3 regions of the Streptomyces sp. NPDC028635 genome follow, and region 3 is predicted to be linked to each of the others. Evidence: riboswitches for the same ligand, from Rfam matches in the RefSeq annotation. Region 3 holds a riboswitch; each other region holds the start of a gene.
The links. A riboswitch is a leader RNA that binds a small molecule or an ion and turns the genes downstream of it on or off. The one in region 3 is predicted to bind thiamine pyrophosphate.
Positions count from the first base shown of each region.

Region 1: another riboswitch for thiamine pyrophosphate. It lies ahead of AB0E88_RS11225 (thiamine ABC transporter substrate-binding protein); the one in region 3 lies ahead of thiC (phosphomethylpyrimidine synthase ThiC).
Region 2: another riboswitch for thiamine pyrophosphate. It lies ahead of thiO (glycine oxidase ThiO); the one in region 3 lies ahead of thiC (phosphomethylpyrimidine synthase ThiC).

Region 1 is NZ_JBEZWX010000008.1:46,167-52,423, forward strand. It holds gene AB0E88_RS11220 (iron ABC transporter permease) at 1-1,387, opposite strand, end outside; gene AB0E88_RS11225 (thiamine ABC transporter substrate-binding protein) at 1,432-2,520, opposite strand; TPP riboswitch at 2,595-2,703, opposite strand; gene rlmN (23S rRNA (adenine(2503)-C(2))-methyltransferase RlmN) at 2,728-3,834, opposite strand; gene AB0E88_RS11235 (hypothetical protein) at 3,928-4,107, opposite strand; gene AB0E88_RS11240 (SRPBCC family protein) at 4,142-4,591, opposite strand; gene AB0E88_RS11245 (phosphatidate cytidylyltransferase) at 4,757-5,944, opposite strand; gene frr (ribosome recycling factor) at 5,944-6,257, opposite strand, start outside.
Region 2 is NZ_JBEZWX010000020.1:57,578-63,834, forward strand. It holds gene AB0E88_RS21700 (deoxyribonuclease IV) at 1-412, opposite strand, end outside; gene pknB (Stk1 family PASTA domain-containing Ser/Thr kinase) at 492-2,426, opposite strand; gene AB0E88_RS21710 (thiazole synthase) at 2,567-3,361, opposite strand; gene thiS (sulfur carrier protein ThiS) at 3,365-3,565, opposite strand; gene thiO (glycine oxidase ThiO) at 3,562-4,752, opposite strand; TPP riboswitch at 4,750-4,863, opposite strand; gene AB0E88_RS21725 (hypothetical protein) at 4,916-5,287, shown strand; gene AB0E88_RS21730 (FAD-dependent oxidoreductase) at 5,320-6,257, shown strand, end outside.
Region 3 is NZ_JBEZWX010000012.1:166,094-172,350, reverse strand. It holds gene AB0E88_RS16195 (LacI family DNA-binding transcriptional regulator) at 1-516, shown strand, start outside; gene AB0E88_RS16190 (metallophosphoesterase) at 877-1,983, shown strand; gene AB0E88_RS16185 (hypothetical protein) at 2,201-3,070, shown strand; gene thiC (phosphomethylpyrimidine synthase ThiC) at 3,233-5,017, opposite strand; TPP riboswitch at 5,010-5,187, opposite strand; gene AB0E88_RS16175 (YibE/F family protein) at 5,259-6,257, shown strand, end outside.

The DNA of each region.
Region 1 (6,257 bases), on a different contig from region 3:
ACGCGAACCCGGCGGCGATCAGCAGCGCCCGCCGCACCATCGGCAGATCGACCTCCCGCCACACCCGCCACGGCGAGGCCCCGAGCACGGTCGCCGCCTCCCGCAGCCGTCCGTCGACCGCGCGCAGCACGGGCAGCATGGTCCGGATGACGAAGGGGACGCCGACGAGCGCTTGGGCGAGCGGCACCAGGATCCAGGAGCTGCGCAGGTCCAGCGGCGGCTTGTCGAGCGTGATCAGGAAGCCGAAGCCGACGGTCACCGCGGACACGCCGAGCGGCAGCATCAGCAGCGCGTCGAAGCCGCGCACCAGACGTCCGGCGTCGCGGCGGGTCAGCGCGGCGGCGGCGAACCCGCCGATCAGCAGCGCGATGCCGGTGGCGGCAAGGGCGTACTGCAGCGAATTGCCGATGGCCTCGATCGGCGGCACGAGGAAGGTGTTGCCGTCCTGGGCGGTCAGCTCCCGGTAGTAGCGCAGACCGCCGTCCAGGGAGCGCTGCACCAGTACCGCGGGCGGCAGCACGAGCAGCGCGGCGATGGTCAGCAGCACACCGGCGAGCAGCGCCCACTGCCCGGCGCCGCGCGGCCGGCGGGCCGTCGTCGCCGCGTCCACCAGCTTCAGCGCGCTCTCCCGGCGCCGCACCGTCCAGGCGTGCACGGCGAGGATCACGCCGACGGCGACGAACTGCACGATCGTCAGGACGGCGGCGGTGGACAGGTCGAAGATGTCGGCGGTCTGCCGGTAGATCTCCACCTCCAGGGTGGAGAAGCCGGGCCCGCCGAGGATCTGGACGATGCCGAAGGAGGTGAAGCAGAACAGGAACACCATCAGCCCGGCCGCCGCGACCGCCGGCGCCAGCGCGGGCAGGGTGACCGTGCGCCAGGCGGTGAAGCGGGACGCGCCCAGCATCCGCGCCGCGTCCTCCTGGCGCGGGTCGAGCTGGGCCCACAGACCGCCGACGGTGCGCACGACGACGGCGTAGTTGAAGAAGACGTGGGCGAGCAGGATCGCCCACACCGTGGTGTCCAGCCGTACGCCCCACAGCTGGTCGAGCAGCCCGCCGCGGCCGACCAGCGCCAGGAAGGCCGTGCCGACGACGACGGTCGGCAGCACGAACGGCACCGTCACCACCGCCCGCAGCAGCCGCTTGCCGGGGAAGTCGAAGCGGGCGAAGACATACGCGCCGGGCAGGGCGAGCAGCAGGGTGAGCCCGGCGGAGACCAGCGCCTGCCAGGTGGTGAACCACAGCACGTGCCGGATGTCGGACTGGCCGAGCACATCGGTGAGCCGTCCGAACTGCCAGACGCCGTCCACCTTCAGGCCGCGGGCGACGATCGCCGCCACGGGGTAGGCGAAGAACACGGCGAAGAACGCGACGGGCAGGGCCATCAGGCCGAGCCGCGCCGCGCTCCCCGCGCGGTGCGTGCGGCGGGCTACTTCAGTACGAGCGAGGTCCACTGCTTGACCCACTGGTCGCGGTGGTCGGCGATCTTGCCGGGGGCGAGGGTCTCGGGGTCCTTGGCGGCGGGGCCGTACTGGGTGAACTCGGCGGGCACCTCGGCGCCGTCGACGACCGGGTAGACGAACATGTTCAGCGGCATGTCCTGCTGGAACTCCTTGGAGACCAGGAAGTCGATCAGCGCCTTGCCGCCCTTGGTGTTCTTCGCGTTGCTGAGCAGCCCGGCGAACTCGATCTGCCGGAAGCAGGTGCCGGTGGCGACACCGGTGGGCGCGGTCTTCGGCTGCGGCTTGGCGAAGACGACCTCGGCGGGCGGGGAGGAGGCGTAGGAGACGACCAGCGGCCGGTCGCCGTGGGCCTTCCTGCCGCCGGCCGAGCCGGAGAACTCCTGGTCGTAGGCCTGCTCCCAGCCGTCGACCACCTTCACGCCGTTGGCCTTCAGCTTCTTCCAGTAGCCCTGCCAGCCGTCGTCGCCGTACTTGGCGGCGGTGCCGAGCAGGAAGCCGAGGCCGGGCGAGGAGGTCGCGGCGTTCTCGGTGACCAGCAGGTTCTTGTACTCCGGCTTGATCAGGTCGTCGAAGGAGGCCGGCGGGGTCAGCTTGTGGTCGGCGAAGTACTTCTTGTCGTAGTTGACGCAGATGTCGCCGTGGTCGATCGGCGTGACCCGGTGCTTGCCCTGGTCCAGCTGGTACTGGGCGCCGATGGTGCCGAGCCCCTTGGCCTGGTACGGCTGGAAGAGGCCGTTGTCCAGGGCGCGGGAGAGCAGGGTGTTGTCGACGCCGAAGAAGACGTCGCCCTGCGGGTTGTCCTTGGTGAGGATGGCCTTGTTGACGGCCTGCCCGGCGTCGCCGTCGGGCAGGACGCGGACCTTGTACCCGGACTGCTTCTCGAAGTCCGCGAGGACGTTCTTGGACACGGCCCATGAGTCGTGGCTGACGAGCGTGACCGTCTTGGACTCGGCGGACGTCTTCTCGCTCCCGCCCGACGACCCGCACGCGGACAGCGTGACGAGGCCGACGCCGACCACCAGGACCGTGGCCTTCTTGGTGATGCTCACTGACATTCCTCCTGGAGTGACCAGGAAGAGACGCGGCCCTGCCCGGGACGCCTCACGGTGTCCCGGGCAGGGCGCAACAGCTCGAGTGATGACCGATCTCCCTACCCAGAATGACCTGGGCGAGGTTCGGAGGGTCTGCGGCCCTGTCCGCCGCACTCTCAGCGCTGTGGCGCTCCCCTGTCGGAATATGTAGATGTACTGACGCCAGTCAGATTACCGCTCGGTGGCGGCGAGCTGACCACACGCCCCGTCGATCTCCTGCCCACGGGTGTCCCGGATGGTCACCGGTACACCATGAGCGGCGATCGCCTCGACGAACGCCTTCTCGTCCTCGGGCCGCGAGGCGGTCCACTTGGACCCCGGGGTCGGGTTGAGCGGGATGAGATTGACGTGCACGGGCTTGCCCTTGAGCAGCCGCCCGAGCCGGTCGCCCCGCCACGCCTGATCGTTGATGTCCCGGATGAGGGCGTACTCGATGGACAGCCGGCGCCCGCTCTTCTCGACGTACTCGAACCCGGCGTCGAGCACCTCGCGCACCTTCCACCGCGTGTTCACGGGGACGAGGGTGTCGCGCAGCTCGTCGTCCGGGGCGTGCAGCGAAATCGCGAGCCGGCACTTGAAGCCCTCGTCGGCGAACCGGTGGATGGCGGGCACGAGCCCGACCGTCGACACGGTGATGCCGCGCTGGGACAGACCGAGACCGTCCGGCGCGGGGTCCGTGAGCGCGCGGATCGCTCCGACCACCCGCTTGTAGTTGGCGAGCGGCTCACCCATGCCCATGAAGACGATGTTGGACAGCCGGGACGCACCGCCGGGGATCTCCCCGTCCCTGAGCGCCCGCATGCCCTCGACGATCTGGTGCACGATCTCGGCGGTGGACAGGTTCCGGTCGAGACCGGCCTGCCCCGTCGCACAGAACGGGCAGTTCATGCCACAGCCCGCCTGCGAGCTGATGCACATGGTGACCCGGTCCGGGTACCGCATCAGCACCGACTCGACGAGCGTCCCGTCGAACAGCCGCCACAGCGTCTTGCGCGTCTCCCCCTCGTCGGTCGACAGATGCCGTACGACGGTCATCAGCTCGGGAAACAGCGCCTCCCGCAGCTTGTCACGCGCACCGGAGGGGATGTCGGTCCACTGCTCCGGGTCGTGCGCGTACCGCGCGAAGTAGTGCTGCGACAGCTGCTTGGCGCGAAACGGCTTCTCCCCGATCTCGGCCACGACCGCCTTGCGCTCGGCGGGCGAGAGATCGGCAAGATGCCGCGGCGGCGACTTCGCTCCGCGCGGCGCGACAAAAGTAAGTTCTCCGGGCTTGGGCATGGTGCTACCAGTGTCGCAGATCGACTCGGGTGGCCCGCTCGGCCGGTGCGGCGCCCTTGCGGTGCGCGGCGGTACGTGCGACGGCCGGGCCCGTCAGTTGAGGAGCGCGCCGATGAACACCGCGACAGTGGAGCCGTAGGACTTCCAGCGGTGCGAGCGGCGGCAGTAGCGGCGGGGCTTGCGGCGCACCGCCTGGTCGATCAGCGTCTTGCACCACTTGCACGGCAGGTCACCGTGGCAGGTGCCGTCGTCCGCGAGTCTCGCCCTCCCCATGATCGCGACTCCAGCCGCCGCCGAGCGGCGGGGTCTACGCGGCCGTGTGCTCCAGGTGCTGCTTGAGCAGCTGCTCGTTGCGCGGGAACTCCTTGCGCACCTGCGGGCGGACGACCAGCGGGATGAGGACCTTGCCGAGGCCGTGGCCCTCGAAGTCGAGGTCCATGGTCAGCCGGGTGCGCCGGCCCTCGTCGACAGGCGTGACCTCACCGCGGAAGGTGCCGCGTACCGTCCCGTCGATGCCGTGCACGCTCCACGAGCGCCCCGGCTCGTACTCGGTGCACTGCATCGTCATGGGAACGTCGCGGCGGCCGAGGTGACGGGTGACCCGGACCCGGGAGCCCACTCCGAACGGGCCGTCGTCGAGCTGCTCGGCTGACACCGCGCTCTCCTGCCAGTCCGGCAGGTGGGCGGGGTCGGTGACGAACGTCCACACCTCGTCGGGGCGGCAGTTGAGAACGATCTCATCGTGGAAACCGGACATGGTGGCCCCCTTTCCAGGGCGAGCCGGTCGGGGCTTACACCCGAAATCGTCCCACCGCACCCGCCCACCGGCCATCCGGCCATCGGGGGGCGGGCGGGGCCTCCACGACGACGAGCCCCGCCCTCCCTGACAGGAGGACGGGGCTTTGAAGGCCGTGCGCGCCGGTCAGCCGGCGCCGACGAACAGCACCAGCAGCAGCCACACCACCGGAGCCGTCGGCAGCAGCGAGTCCAGGCGGTCCATGATGCCCCCGTGCCCGGGGAGCAGCGTGCCCATGTCCTTGATGCCCAGGTCCCGCTTGATCATCGACTCGCCGAGGTCGCCCAGCGTCGCGCTGGCCGCGACCGCGAGACCCAGCAGCAGCCCCTGCCACCAGGTGCCGTCGTCGATCAGGAACTGCAGGCACAGCGCACCGGCGACCATCGCGAACGTCACGGCGCCGAGCAGGCCCTCGCGGGTCTTGCCGGGGCTGATCCGCGGGGCGAGCTTGTGCTTGCCGAAGCGCCATCCGACGGCGTACGCGCCGGTGTCGCTGACCACCGTGAGGAGCAGGAACGTCAGCACGCGCCAGGGGCCGTCGTCGGCGGTGAGCATCATCGCCACGAACGTCGCCAGGAACGGCACGTAGAAGGCCGCGAAGACGCCGGCCGTGACGTCCTTGAGGTAGCCCTCCGGCGGCTCGGTCATCCGCCAGACCAGCACCGCGAGCGCCGTGAGCGCCATGGCGACCCACGCGCCCTCGGCGCCGCGCACATACCCGGCGACAACCATGGCGGCGCCGCCGATCGCGAGCGGCACCAAGGGCGCGCGGATCTCCTTGCGCTCCTGGAGCCTGCTGGTCAGCTCCCACAGGCCGACGACGACGGCGACGGCGATCACGCCGACGAAGACGGCCTTGACGATGAACAGCGAGGCGATGATGACCGCACCGAGCCCGACCCCGACCCCTATGGCGGAGCTCAGGTCGCGACCCGCGCTCTTCTTCTGCGGGGCGGGCGCCGGCTGCGGGGCGTCGGGCATGGGCTCCGGATTCTGCTCGCGGAAGGTGTCGGTACGGACGCGGTGGTCGCGGAGGTCGTCGTCCCGGGCGCTCTCGGCGCGGACGCTTGCACCGCGCGCGTTCTCGTCGCGGAACAAGGGGCCGCTCAGCCGAGCGGCCCCCCGGTCGTCATCCTGGTCTCCGCCATGTGCGGGTCCGTCGGGCACGATGGGCATGGGGCGAGTCTGCTGCGCTTCCTGCGCATCGTACGCGGGACCCGCCGGGCCGGTGCCCGGGACGGGCGCCTGGTCGGCGGGTCCCCAGTACCCGGCCTGCCCGGCGTGGGGCGGTGCCCCCCAGGAAGAGTCGTTCATCAGACCTCGAGCAGTTCCGCTTCCTTGTGCTTGAGAAGCTCGTCCACCTGGGCGACGTACTTCGACGTCAGGTCGTCGAGTTCCTTCTCCGCACGGCGGCCCTCGTCCTCGCCGACCTCGCCGTCCTTGATCAGCTTGTCGATGGCGTCCTTGGCCTTGCGGCGCACGGAGCGGATGGAGACCTTGGCGTCCTCGCCCTTGCCGCGGGCGACCTTGATGTACTCGCGGCGGCGCTCCTCGGTCAGCTCGGGGAACACCACACGGATGATGTTGCCGTCGTTGCTCGGGTTGACGCCGAGGTCGGAGTCGCGGA
Region 2 (6,257 bases), on a different contig from region 3:
GCGGAAGCATGTGCGCGCGCACCTGCTTCAGCGCCACCTCCCGGTGCCGGCCGCCGGTCGCGCTGCCGGTGTGCACGACCACGCCCAGCGCCCCGATCTCACGCCCCCGCCGCAGCGAGTGCCGCAGCGACTCCACCGACCTCTCGACCGTCGCCTCCGTGTGGGAGCCGAAGTTGATCAGGTACGGCGCGTGCACGTACGCCGGGATGGACTCCGCCTCGCACGCCGCGCGGAACGCCTCGTCCTGCCGCGGGTTCCCGGCGGGCGTGGCCCAGCCGCGCGGGTTGGCGACGAAGACCTGCACGGTCTCGGCACCCAGGTCACGGGCGTACGGCAGACCGACGGAGTGCAGACCGCCGGCCACCGGGACGTGCGAGCCGACGGGGTTGCGCAAGGGGGATCGAGGTGTCACCCGTTCAGCCTGCCACGCGCGCCGGCGTGGCCCCGCACACGGCCGAGGTGGCCTCGGTCACCGCAGGCCCGCTGCTCCGTCAGCGGATGGTGATCGTGATCGTCGACCCCTTCGGCGCCTTCTCGCCGCCCTTCACGGACTGCTTCTTCACCGTGTCACCGAACAGCCCGAGCAGCCCGCGGTCCTCCTTGACCTGGAAACCGGCGTCCTTCAGGGCCTGCTTGGCGTCGTCGACGCTGTCCCCGACCACGTCCGGGACCTCGATCATCTGCGGTCCCTTGGACAGGGTCAGCGTCACCGTGTCGCCCTCGGCGGCCTGACCGCCGGAGTCCGGGGACTGCGCGGCGACCTGTCCGGCGTCGAGCTCCGAGTTCACCCGCTCCGGGGCGACCTTCACCTTCAGGCCGGCCTCCTCCAGCTGGGACCGGGCGTCGGCGAGGCCCGAGCCGGTGACGTCCGGGATGTCGACGGGGCTGCCCTTGCTGACCGTGAGCGCCACCGCCGAGCCCGCGCGGCGCTCCGTGCCCGCCTCGGGATCGGTGCCGATCACCGAGCCGCGCGTCACGTCGTCGCTGAACTCCCGGTTGATCATGCCCGGCTCCAGTCCGCTGTCCTTCAGCACGGAGCGGGCCTTGTCCAGCTTGTAGCCCTCCAGATCGGGCACCTTCACGGTCTCCGGGCCCTTGGACACGGTCAGCCGCACCGCGTCGTGGTCACGGATGCGGGCTCCCGGCTCCGGGTCGGTGCTGATGACCTTGCCCCGCGCGACCGTGTCGCTGTAGGCGTAGGTGACCTTGCCGGACTCCAGACCGGCCCGCTCCAGCCGCTGCTTGGCCTGCGCCTCGGACTGCGCCAGCAGCGGCGGCACCTTGGTGAACTGCCCCGAGTTGATGTACCAGACGCCCGAGCCGACACCGAACACCAGCAGCACGGCGGCGACCAGGGTGATCAGCCGCCGCCGGGAGCGCGAAGGCCCCGGGCGCGGAGGCACCGGCGGCGGGCTCTGCAAGCGGCTGGTGCGGTTCAGCACGGCCGCGCCGCCCTCGGCGTCCACGTCGACCGGCAACGGGCGGGGCACGGTCAGCGCGCGCGGGATCACGCTCGTGCGGTCGTCGGCGTTGTCGTGCTCCGCGGACAGCGCCTGCGGCGGCACCGCGTCCAGCTGCTGCTCGCTCAGCCCGGCCCGCGCCTCGCGCGCGTGCGCCAGCAGCGCCACCGCGTCGTGCGGGCGCGCCTCGGGCGAGCGGGCGGTCGCTGCCGCGACGAGTTCGTCCAGGGGGTGCGCCAGCCCCGGCACCAGGGTGGAAGGCGCCGGGACGTCCTCGTGCAGATGCTTGTAGAGCACGGCGGCCGGGGAGTCGCCGTCGTGCGGCTTGCCGCCGGTCAGCATCTCGTAGAGCACGACACCGCACGCGTACACGTCCACGCGCGGGTCGGCCGTGCCGTGCTCGATCTGCTCCGGCGCCAGATAGGAGACGGTCCCCAGCACCTCGCCGGTCGTGCTGGTGACGGTGTCCACCGAGCGCACCAGCCCGAAGTCGGCGACCTTGACCCGGCCGTCGTCCCCTATCAGGACGTTCTCCGGCTTCATGTCGCGGTGCACGAACCCGGCCCGGTGCGCGGAGCCGAGCGCGGCCAGCACCGGCTCCAGGATGTCCAGCGCGGCCCGCGGCTGCAGCGCGCCGCGCTCACGCAGCACGTCCCGCAGGGTGCAGCCGGCGATGTACTCCATCGCCAGATACACGTACCGGCCGTCCGCGCCTTGGTCGAAGACCTGGACCACGTTGGGGTGGGCCAGCCTGGCGACGGACTTCGCCTCCCGGATGAACCGCTCGACGAACGAGGCGTCGGCCGCGAGCGCCGGGTGCATCACCTTCAGCGCGAGCACGCGGTCCAGACGGGTGTCCAGGGCCCGGTAGACCGTGGCCATCCCGCCGGCCGCGATCCGCGCGTCGACGCGATACCGGCCGTCGAGCACCTGCCCGACGAGGGGGTCCGAGAGGGTCGTATCCACGCAGGCGAGTCTACGAGCCATGACCGACACCCCAGCCGTTTCACCCAGCCGGCGGGGTGACTGCAGCCGACCTGTGACGTGTCGCGCGCACCGGCATCACGCATGTCAGGCGCACCGCCACCCCCGAAGGGCCACCGGTCTCAGAAGGCCGGGCGCTCCGGGTCCAGCCGGGCGACGCCCTCCCTGGGCGAGGACGCCTCGGCGAAGTGCCGCTTGGGAATGCGTCCCGCCCGAAAGGCCAGCCGGCCCGCCTCCACCGCGTGGCGCATGGCCTCCGCCATCACCACCGGCTCCTGCGCCCGCGTCACCGCCGAGGCGAGCATCACACCCGCGCACCCCAGCTCCATCGCCAGCGCCACGTCCGACGCCGTGCCCGCGCCCGCGTCCAGGATCACCGGCACGCGCGCGTGCTCGACGATCAGCTGGAAGTTGTGCGGGTTGCGGATGCCGAGCCCGGAACCGATGGGCGAGCCCAGCGGCATGATCGCCGCACAGCCGACGTCCTGGAGCTTCCGCGCGAGCACCGGGTCGTCGTTGGTGTACGGCAGCACCGTGAACCCGTCGTCGACCAGCGTCTCCGCCGCGTCCAGCAGCTCGATCGGGTCCGGGAGCAGCGTGCGTTCGTCGGCGATGACCTCCAGCTTCACCAGGTCCGTGCCCAGCGCCTCGCGCGCGAGGCGGGCCGTGAGCACCGCCTCCCCGGCGGTGAAGCAGCCGGCGGTGTTCGGCAGCACCCGGATGCCGAGGCGGTCCAGCACCGACAGCACCGAGCCGTGCACGCCGGGGTCGACCCGGCGCATCGCGACGGTCGTCAGCTCGGTGCCGGAGGCGACCAGCGCCCGCTCCAGCACGTCCAGGCTCGGCGCGCCGCCGGTGCCCATGATCAGACGGGACGAGAACGGCGTACCGCCGAGGACGAAGGGGTCGTCAGCCATGGTTCAGCCTCCCTGGACGGCGGTGAGGACCTCGACGCGGTCGCCCTCGGCGAGGGCCGTGGTGGACCACTGCGTGCGCGGGACGACGGTCTCGTTGAGGGCGGCGGCCACCCCGGAGGGGGCCGCGGTGAGGGACGTCACGACGGCGTCGAGAGCCGTGCCGGGATCGACGCGGCGGGGCTCACCGTTGACGGAGATGTTCATGCGGGCTGCTCCGTGAGGGTGCGGGCGGGCTGCCGCGCGGCCGCGGCGGGGGCGAAACGCTTAGGGGTGAAGGGGCGGGCCTCGTCCGGCAGCTCACCGGTGACGAGGGCGTGGGCCAGCACGTCCCCGGTGACCGGGGTGAGCAGGACGCCGTTGCGGTGGTGCCCGGTGGCCAGCAGCAGCCCCTCCAGCGCGGTGGGGCCGAGCAGCGGCGCGTTGTCGGGGGAGCCGGGGCGCAACCCGGCCCGGGTCTCCGTGAGCGGCAGCTCGGTGATGCCGGGCACCAGCTCGTGGGCGTCGCGCAGCAGCTCGTAGACGCCGCCCGCGGTGACCGTGGTGTCCCAGCCCATCTCCTCGCTGGTCGCGCCCACGACCAGCTCGCCGTTCTCGCGCGGCACCAGATACAGCGCGCCGCCGCGCACCACCGCGCGCACGGTCCGGCTCAGGAACGGCGTCCGGTGGTCCGGCATGGTCAGCCGCAGGACCTGGCCCTTCACCGGCCGCACCGGCGGCAGTACGTCCTCCGGTACGCCCGCGAGGCGACCGCTCAGGCTGCCGGCGGCGAGCACGACCTGTCCCGCGCCCAGCTCCTCGCCCCCTCGGGTGACGACGCCCGCGGCGCGCTCACGGGAGACGACGAGCCGCTCGGCCCAGTCGCGCCGGAACACCACTCCGGCCCGCTCGCAGGCGGTGACCAGCGCGGCCGCCAGCCGCCGCGGGTCCACCTGGTGGTCGCCGTCGACCCGCAGCCCGCCGCGCACACCCGGCGCGAGCATCGGCTCCAGACGCCGGCACTCCCGGCCGGACAGCCACTCCGAGGCGAGGCCCGACTGCCGTTGCAGGGCGTGCAGTTCCTTCAGGTGGGCGCGGTCGTCGGCGTCCAGGGCGACGGCGAGCGTGCCGCTGCGGCGGTAGCCGAGGCCGTGGCCGCTCGCCTCGGTGAGTTCGGCCGCGAAGTCCGGATAGCGGCGCGCCGAGGCCAGGTTGAGGGCGAGCAGGGTCTGCTCGCCGTGGTGCAGTTCGGTGACGGCGGCCAGCATCCCGGCCGCCACCTGCGCGGCTCCGCCGCCGGGCTCGGGTTCCACGACCGTGGTGGCGAACCCCCGCTGCGCGGCCCGCCAGGCCGTGACCAGCCCGATGATCCCGCCCCCGATGACGAGGACGTCTGACGTACGCGTAGGCGACATGGGCGTCCAGCCCCTCCCTTCGCCGGCATGACCCGGATCAGGTTCGTACGGTCGGAGGCCGTCCCAGCCTCCCTCTCAGCCCGGTGCGTCCGGGCTCCCGCGAGTGCTTTACGGTGGCCACCCTAGCCCGTGCCGCTGTGTGTCTGTAAGGGAGCCTTCCGTCATGCCCCGGTCCCTCGACGGTCTCGTCCTCGCCCCGGTCGCCGACCAGGCACCAGGTCAGGTGGGCACGCGCACCCGCTTCACCTACCACGAGCGCGGCGGCGAGATCTGGGCGGAGTACGCCGGCGGCGACGTGGTGCGCGGGCACCTCGTGGGCACCCGGCAGGGGGACCGGCTGGACTTCCGGTACGTGCAGCTCAAGCAGGACGGGACGACCTCCGGCGGGCACTGCGTGTCCACGGTCGTCGAGCTGCCGGACGGGCGGGTGCGGCTGGAGGAGACCTGGGAGTGGGAGTCCCAGGAGGGCAGCGGCACCAGCGTGGTGGAGGAGCTGCACGCGCGTGTGGAGCAGGTCACGGCGCAGGACCGCTGACTGACGGTCTGTCAGGTGTCTATGGTGATCAGGTGAGCGAGCAGACGCAGCAACGGGGCACGTCATCGGCGGCGCGGCGGGTGGTCGTCGTGGGCGCGGGCATGGCCGGGGTGCAGACCGCGGTGGCCCTGCGCGAACGGGGTTTCACCGGCACCGTCACGCTCATCGGCGCCGAACCCCACCAGCCCTACGACCGTCCGCCGCTGTCCAAGGCCGTCCTGCTCGGCACGGCCGAGGGCTCCGCCTTCGACGTGGACTTCGAGGCGCTGGGCATCGAGCTGCGCCTCGGCTGCGAGGTGCTGGGCCTGCGCCCCGCCGACCATGAACTGGACACCGGGGCCGGACCCGTCCCGTACGACGTCCTCGTGCTCGCCACCGGCGCCGAACCGATCACCCTGCCCGGCGCCGAGGGCGTCCCCGGGGTGCACCTGCTGCGCACCCTGGACGACGCAGAGCGGCTGCGCCCGGTGCTGGCCGCCCAGCACGACATCGTGGTCGTCGGCGCGGGCTGGATCGGCGCCGAGTTCGCCACGGCCGCGCGTGAGGCGGGCTGCGCGGTCACCGTCGTGGAGGCCGCCGACCGCCCGCTCGCCGGGGCACTGCCCGCCGAGGTCGCCGCGCCGATGACCCGGTGGTACGCCGACGCCGGCGCCGAGCTGCGCACGGGCGCGCGCGTGGCGGGCGTCGAGCCGGGCGTGGTGGTCCTCGACGACGGCACCCGGCTGCCCGCCGGCGCGGTCGTCGTCGGCATCGGCGCACGGCCGGCCACCGGGTGGCTGGCGGGCTCCGGCGTCGCGCTGGGCCCGCGCGGCGAGGTGGTGGCCGACGCGCGTCTGCGCACCTCGGTGCCGGACGTGTACGCGGTCGGCGACTGCGCCTCCTTCCCCTCCGCCCGCTACGGCGAACGTCTGCTCGTCCACCACTGGGACAACGCCCTCCAGGGCCCGCGCACCGTCGCCGCGAACATCGT
Region 3 (6,257 bases):
CGCCGCATCGGCCTGCTGACGGGGACCACGACCGACACCTACACCCACCTGTCGACCACCGCCTATCTGCGCTGGTGCGAGCGGGTCGGCCAGGACCCGGTCTACGAGGCCTACCCGGCGCACGACCCGTGCGCGGGCGCCGTGGCCGCGGACCGGCTCCTCGCCCGGCCCGACCGTCCCGACGCCGTCTACGGCCTGTTCGACCCCAACGGCACCGACCTGCTCGCCGCCGCCCGCCGCTACGGGCTGCGCGTGCCCGAGGACCTGCTGCTGGTGTGCTGCAGCGAGTCCACCGTGTACGCGAGCACCGAGCCGCCCATCACGACTCTCTCGCTCAAGCCCCGCCGTATCGGCACGGCCGTGGTGCAGCTGCTCATCGACGCCATCGAGGGGGTGGAATCGGACCAGCCGGTCGAGCAGGTGATACCGACCGAGCTGATCATCCGAACGTCCTCTCAGCGCCGCCCGCAGCGCACGACGGTCAGCCCGCCGCGCACCCCGGAGGGGGACGGGTAGCCACGGGTGGCCCGCCGCGCGCTTCATCAGGAGCACGGATGGCTCGCTGCGCACCTCGGCAGGAGCGTGGGGGGTCCGATGCGTGCCTCGACAGGAGCGCGGGGGTCCGCCGCGCGCACCGGCCGGGGGCCGGTGGCGGGGCGGCGAGGCGGGCGTGCCGCTCCCCGCTGCGGCGTGGAGGGGAGGGGACCAGGTGGGGAAAGCCCTTCCCAAACGGGGCGAAAGCCGCGGTGAACAGGAGTCTTGTTCCGATTCACCACCCCTGGGTCATCACACGGCACGATCCGCATTCCTATGATGGGCCCACGACACCGCGGGCCGCTGCGACCAGGCAGTCCGAAGCGGTGCAGATGCGGCGCGATGGTGGAGGGGTCGATGACTCAGGGGGCCGGTCAGGGACCCGAGGTGGAGCGGACGGCGACGTTGCGCGACTTCCGCGTGCCCGCGTACGTCCATGAGACCGGTCCGTTCATCCACGGCGCCCACCCCGGCGAGGGCGCCCCGCCCGTCGAGGACCCCTTGCAGGTGCCCGAGGGTTACACGCCCACCGAGCGCGATCTGCCCGTCATCAACCGCGGTGACACCGTGCAGGTGACCGTCGACCCGGTGGCCGCTCCGGCCCCGGCCGCGGCGCAGCCCGGCGCCGGCCCCGGTCCCCTGTTCGTCGTCGGCGACGTGCACGGTTATCTGGACGAGCTGATCGCCGCCCTGCAGGAGAAGGGGCTGATCGACGCGGCGGGCCAGTGGTGCGCCGGCACCGCCCGGCTGTGGTTCCTCGGCGACTTCACCGACCGCGGACCCGACGGCATCGGCGTCATCGACCTGGTCATGCGCCTGTCCGCGGAGGCCGCCGCGGCCGGCGGCTACTGCAAGGCCCTCATGGGCAACCACGAACTGCTGCTGCTCGGGGCCAAGCGGTTCGGCGACACGCCCGTCAACTCCGGCGCGGGCACCGCCACCTTCCAAGCGGCCTGGCTGCTCAACGGCGGCCAGAAGACCGACATGGACCGCCTGCAGGACCACCACCTGCAGTGGATGGCGCGTCTGGACGCGGTGGAGGAGGTCGACGGCTATCTGCTCGTGCACTCCGACACCACCGCCTACCTCGACTACGGCGACTCGATCGAGGCCGTCAACGACACCGTCCGCGAGACGCTGACCCGCAACGACGCCGACGAGTGCTGGGATCTGTTCCGCAAGTTCACCAAGCGCTTCTCCTTCCGTGACGAGGGCGGCGCCGACGCCGTGCGCTCGCTGCTCGATACGTACGGCGGCACCCGCATCGTTCACGGCCACAGCCCGATTCCGTATCTGCTGGGCGAGGTCGGCTCCGAGGACGGCGAGGACAGCGCCGGCCCGCTCGTCGAGGGCCCGCACGTCTACGCCGACGGGCTCGCCATCGCGATGGACGGCGGTGTGACGATGGCAGGAAAACTGCTGGTCCAGGAGCTCCCGTTGGGCGGCTGAGCGTTCCCGCGCGCCGCCCCGCGGCGCAATCTCCCCCGCCGCCCGGCGGACGGCCCGGATCCGCTCAACACACCGGGCGCGTCGGCAATTTGTGGAAACCCCCTGTCACCGCGAGCCGTCGCCGCTCTACCATCGGCTTATCCGTAGCAGGCTCCCCTCCGTTTCTGCCCGACGGCTCGTCGCCATGCGAGCCCCAAGCCCTACGGAGCATCGGGGGATGCACATGAACAGCGTTCCGCAGCACCTGCTGAGCGAGGACCGTCAGGACTACGAACGGATCCTCGATGAGGCGCTGCGCTCCGCAGCCCACCGTCCCGAACTGTCCGCCGCCGGCCGACGTCTCACCCTCGAACAGCTGCGCGCCATGGCGCTCAGCGCCACCTCCCTCATCACCGCCTCCGCCGCCACCGAGTACCAGCACTACGTCAAGGTGCGCGAGGAGCTGCGTCAGCCGGCCCCGGCCGCCGCCCTGACGGCCGAGCGCACGTCCGCGTCCGCCGACCCCGCCGGCGCCCCGATGGGACTCGCCGCCACCGTGGGCGAGATGGCCGAGAGCACGGGCGCGGGCGCCGTCGCCGTGGTCGCCGTCCTCGCCCCCGTCCTCTCCGGCACCGCCGCCGCGATATTCCTGCTGGTGGGTTACATCCTGAAGATGCTCGACCCCGAGCCGGCCTTCGCCCGGACCATGCTCACCGCCGGATGGGTCTTCGGCGCCCTGACGGCGGCCACGATCCTCGTCGCCACCGTGGGGCTGCTGCTCACGGCCCTGCGCAACCGCCCCTCGCTCGAGTCCGGCGCCCACGGTGAACCTCCGCAGGAGCTGACCCAGGCTCGTGACGCCTGGCACGAAGCCCTGCTGGAACGCGGCATCGTGCCGTTCCTGCGCGACGCCCTGGCCGAGCCCGGTACGAGCCCGGCGCACCCCGTGTCCCCGTCGGTGCCGTCCAGCCGCATCCCGCGCCTGGGCTACGACCGGCCGGGATTCACCAGCCCCGACGACGGCCCCGCCGCAGGCCCGCGCCCGAGTTTCACGAGCCCCGACTTCAGCAGCCCCGACTTCGGTGGCCCGGAGCACCAGCCGGAGTGAAGCGCCGGCGCACGCCCCGGAGAGGACGAGCGCACGCGGGGGCATCGGACGTCCGCCGCGAGCCGTCCAACGCCGGGCCCCCACGGGACAGTCCGCGTCACCCCGGGCCGCCCGGACCTGTCGAAGCGGTCCGGGCGGTCCGGGCGGTCCGGGCGGTGCGACTCAGTCCGCGATCGGCAGATACACGCGGTTGCCCGCCGCCGCGAATTCCCGCGACTTCTCCGCCATCCCGGCCTCGATCTCGGCCTTGCTGCCGCCGTGCTCACGGCGGATGTCCTGCGAGATCTTCATCGAGCAGAACTTCGGCCCGCACATCGAGCAGAAGTGGGCCGTCTTGGCGGGTTCCGCCGGCAGGGTCTCGTCGTGGAACTCCCGCGCCGTGTCCGGGTCCAGCGCGAGGTTGAACTGGTCCTCCCACCGGAACTCGAACCGGGCGTCGGACAGCGCGTCGTCCCACTCCTGCGCGCCCGGGTGCCCCTTGGCCAGATCGGCCGCGTGGGCGGCGATCTTGTAGGTGATGACACCGGTCTTGACGTCGTCCCGGTTGGGCAGGCCCAGGTGCTCCTTGGGCGTGACGTAGCAGAGCATCGCCGTGCCCCACCAGGCGATCATCGCGGCGCCGATGCCGGAGGTGATGTGGTCGTACGCCGGCGCGACGTCGGTGGTCAGCGGGCCGAGCGTATAGAACGGAGCTTCATCGCAGATCTCCTGCTGAAGGTCGATGTTCTCCTTGATCTTGTGCATCGGGACGTGTCCCGGGCCCTCGATCATGGTCTGTACGTGGAAACGCTTGGCGATCGTGTTGAGTTCCCCGAGCGTGCGGAGCTCCGCGAACTGCGCCTCGTCGTTGGCGTCCGCGATGGAGCCGGGCCGGAGACCGTCACCGAGGGAGTACGTCACGTCGTACGCGGCGAGGATCTCGCAGAGCTCCTCGAAGTTCTCGTACAGGAACGATTCCTTGTGGTGCGCCAGGCACCACGCGGCCATGATCGAACCACCGCGCGAGACGATGCCCGTCTTGCGGTTGGCGGTGAGCGGCACGTACGCCAGACGCACGCCCGCGTGGACCGTCATGTAGTCCACGCCCTGCTCGGCCTGCTCGATGACCGTGTCCTTGTAGATCTCCCAGGTCAGTTCCTCGGCCCTGCCGTCGACCTTCTCCAGCGCCTGGTAGAGCGGCACCGTGCCGATGGGGACGGGGGAGTTGCGCAGCACCCACTCGCGGGTGGTGTGGATGTTGCGTCCCGTGGACAGGTCCATGACCGTGTCGGCGCCCCAGCGGGTCGCCCAGGTCATCTTCTCGACCTCCTCCTCGATGGAAGAAGTCACTGCGGAGTTGCCGATGTTGGCGTTGACCTTCACCAGGAACCGCTTGCCGATGATCATCGGCTCGATCTCCGGGTGGTTGACGTTGGCCGGCAGCACGGCTCGGCCCGCCGCGATCTCCTCGCGGACCACCTCGGGCGAGACGTTCTCCCGAAGGGCCACGAACTCCATCTCGGGCGTGATCTCGCCCCGGCGGGCGTACGCGAGCTGCGTGACCGCCTGGCCGTCGCGGCCGCGGCGGGGCTGGCGCGGCCGCCCGGGGAAGACCGCGTCGAGATTGCGCAGGCCGCCGCGCGGCGAGGTGTGCTTGATCCCGTCGTCCTCCGGGCGGACGGGGCGGCCCGCGTACTCCTCGGTGTCGCCGCGGGCGATGATCCAGTTCTCCCGCAGGGGCGACAGGCCCCTGCGGACGTCGGTGTCGACAAGCGGATCGGTATACGGGCCGGACGTGTCGTAGAGCGTGACCGCCTTCCCGTTGGTGAGGTGCACCTGACGGACCGGCACCCGCAGGTCGGGGCGCGAACCCTCGACGTATGCCTTGTGCCAGCCGATGGACTTCCCGGCCTCCTGAGCCGACTCGCTCTGAACGGAGGCAGGCGTGCGTACGTCCTTGTTGGTCATGAGACCTACTCCCTACGCCGGCATTACCCGGTAACAGGTTCGGCGGTCGACGCAGCGGTCACCGTCTGCCGACATTTCGTGTGGAACGCCACATGTTCCACGTGAAACATCGCGAAGACGGAGGTCAGCGCCCTCTCAGCCCGGTGCTCCGAGCTCCCGCGTGTGCAAAGGTGCCTCCACGCTAGCGTCAATTCAGGCGCGATGAACAGGGGGCCCCTGCCGTTCTTGCGATGATCGGGCGGTGACCACCACACACCAGCCCCCGTATCCGCCGCCCGAGCCGCCGCACGGCCAGGGCCCGACCGGCCACGGCCAGGGCGCCGAGGACGGGCCGGAGCACGGGCACACGCCGGCAGCCGGGCACGGGTACGCCCCGGGCGCCGGGCACGGGCATCGGCACGCGTCCGGTGGCGGGCACGGACACGGTGCCGGGCACGCCGCGGGAAGCGGACACGGTGCCGCGCATTCCGCGGGCGGCGGGCACGGGCACTCGCACAGTCACGGGCCCGCCGCTCCCGTCTCCCGGCATCTGCGCAAGGTCATCGCGGCGATCCTCATCCCGTTCGCCGTGGCGGTGGTCGTCGGCCTCGGCGTGCTGTGGCCGGGCGGTGCCCCCTCCCACCAGCGCTCCGGTGTGGGCTTCGACCGGCAGACCCAGCAGGCCACGGTCACCCAGGTGGTCGAGGTGAGCTGCAAGTCCGTCAACGCCTCCGGTGGTACGCCGACCGGCGACACGTCCACCGCGCAGGGGTCCCCGACCCGGCAACAGGCCGACGGCGCCTGCAAGAAGGCCACCGTCCGCGTCGACTCCGGCAACGACAAGGGCCGGACGTTCACCGAGATCGTGCAGCCCGACCAGACACGGCAGCTGCACCAGGGCGAGAAGGTGGTGGTCGCCTACGAGCCCTCGGCACCGAAGGACCTTCAGTACTCCGTCACGGACGCCGACCGGCGCTTCCCGATGGCCCTGCTGGCCGGCATCTTCGCGCTCGCCGTCATCGTCGTGGGACGGATGCGCGGGGTGATGGCACTCGTCGCGCTGGCCATCAGCTTCCTGGTGCTGAACTTCTTCATCCTGCCGGCGGTACTGCAGGGCGAGAACCCGTTGGTCGTCGCCGTCGTGGGCTCCAGCGCGATCATGCTCATCGCCCTGTATCTGTGCCACGGGCTGTCGGCCCGGACGTCCGTGGCGGTGCTGGGCACACTGGTCTCCCTGCTGCTGATCGGCGTCCTCGGTTCG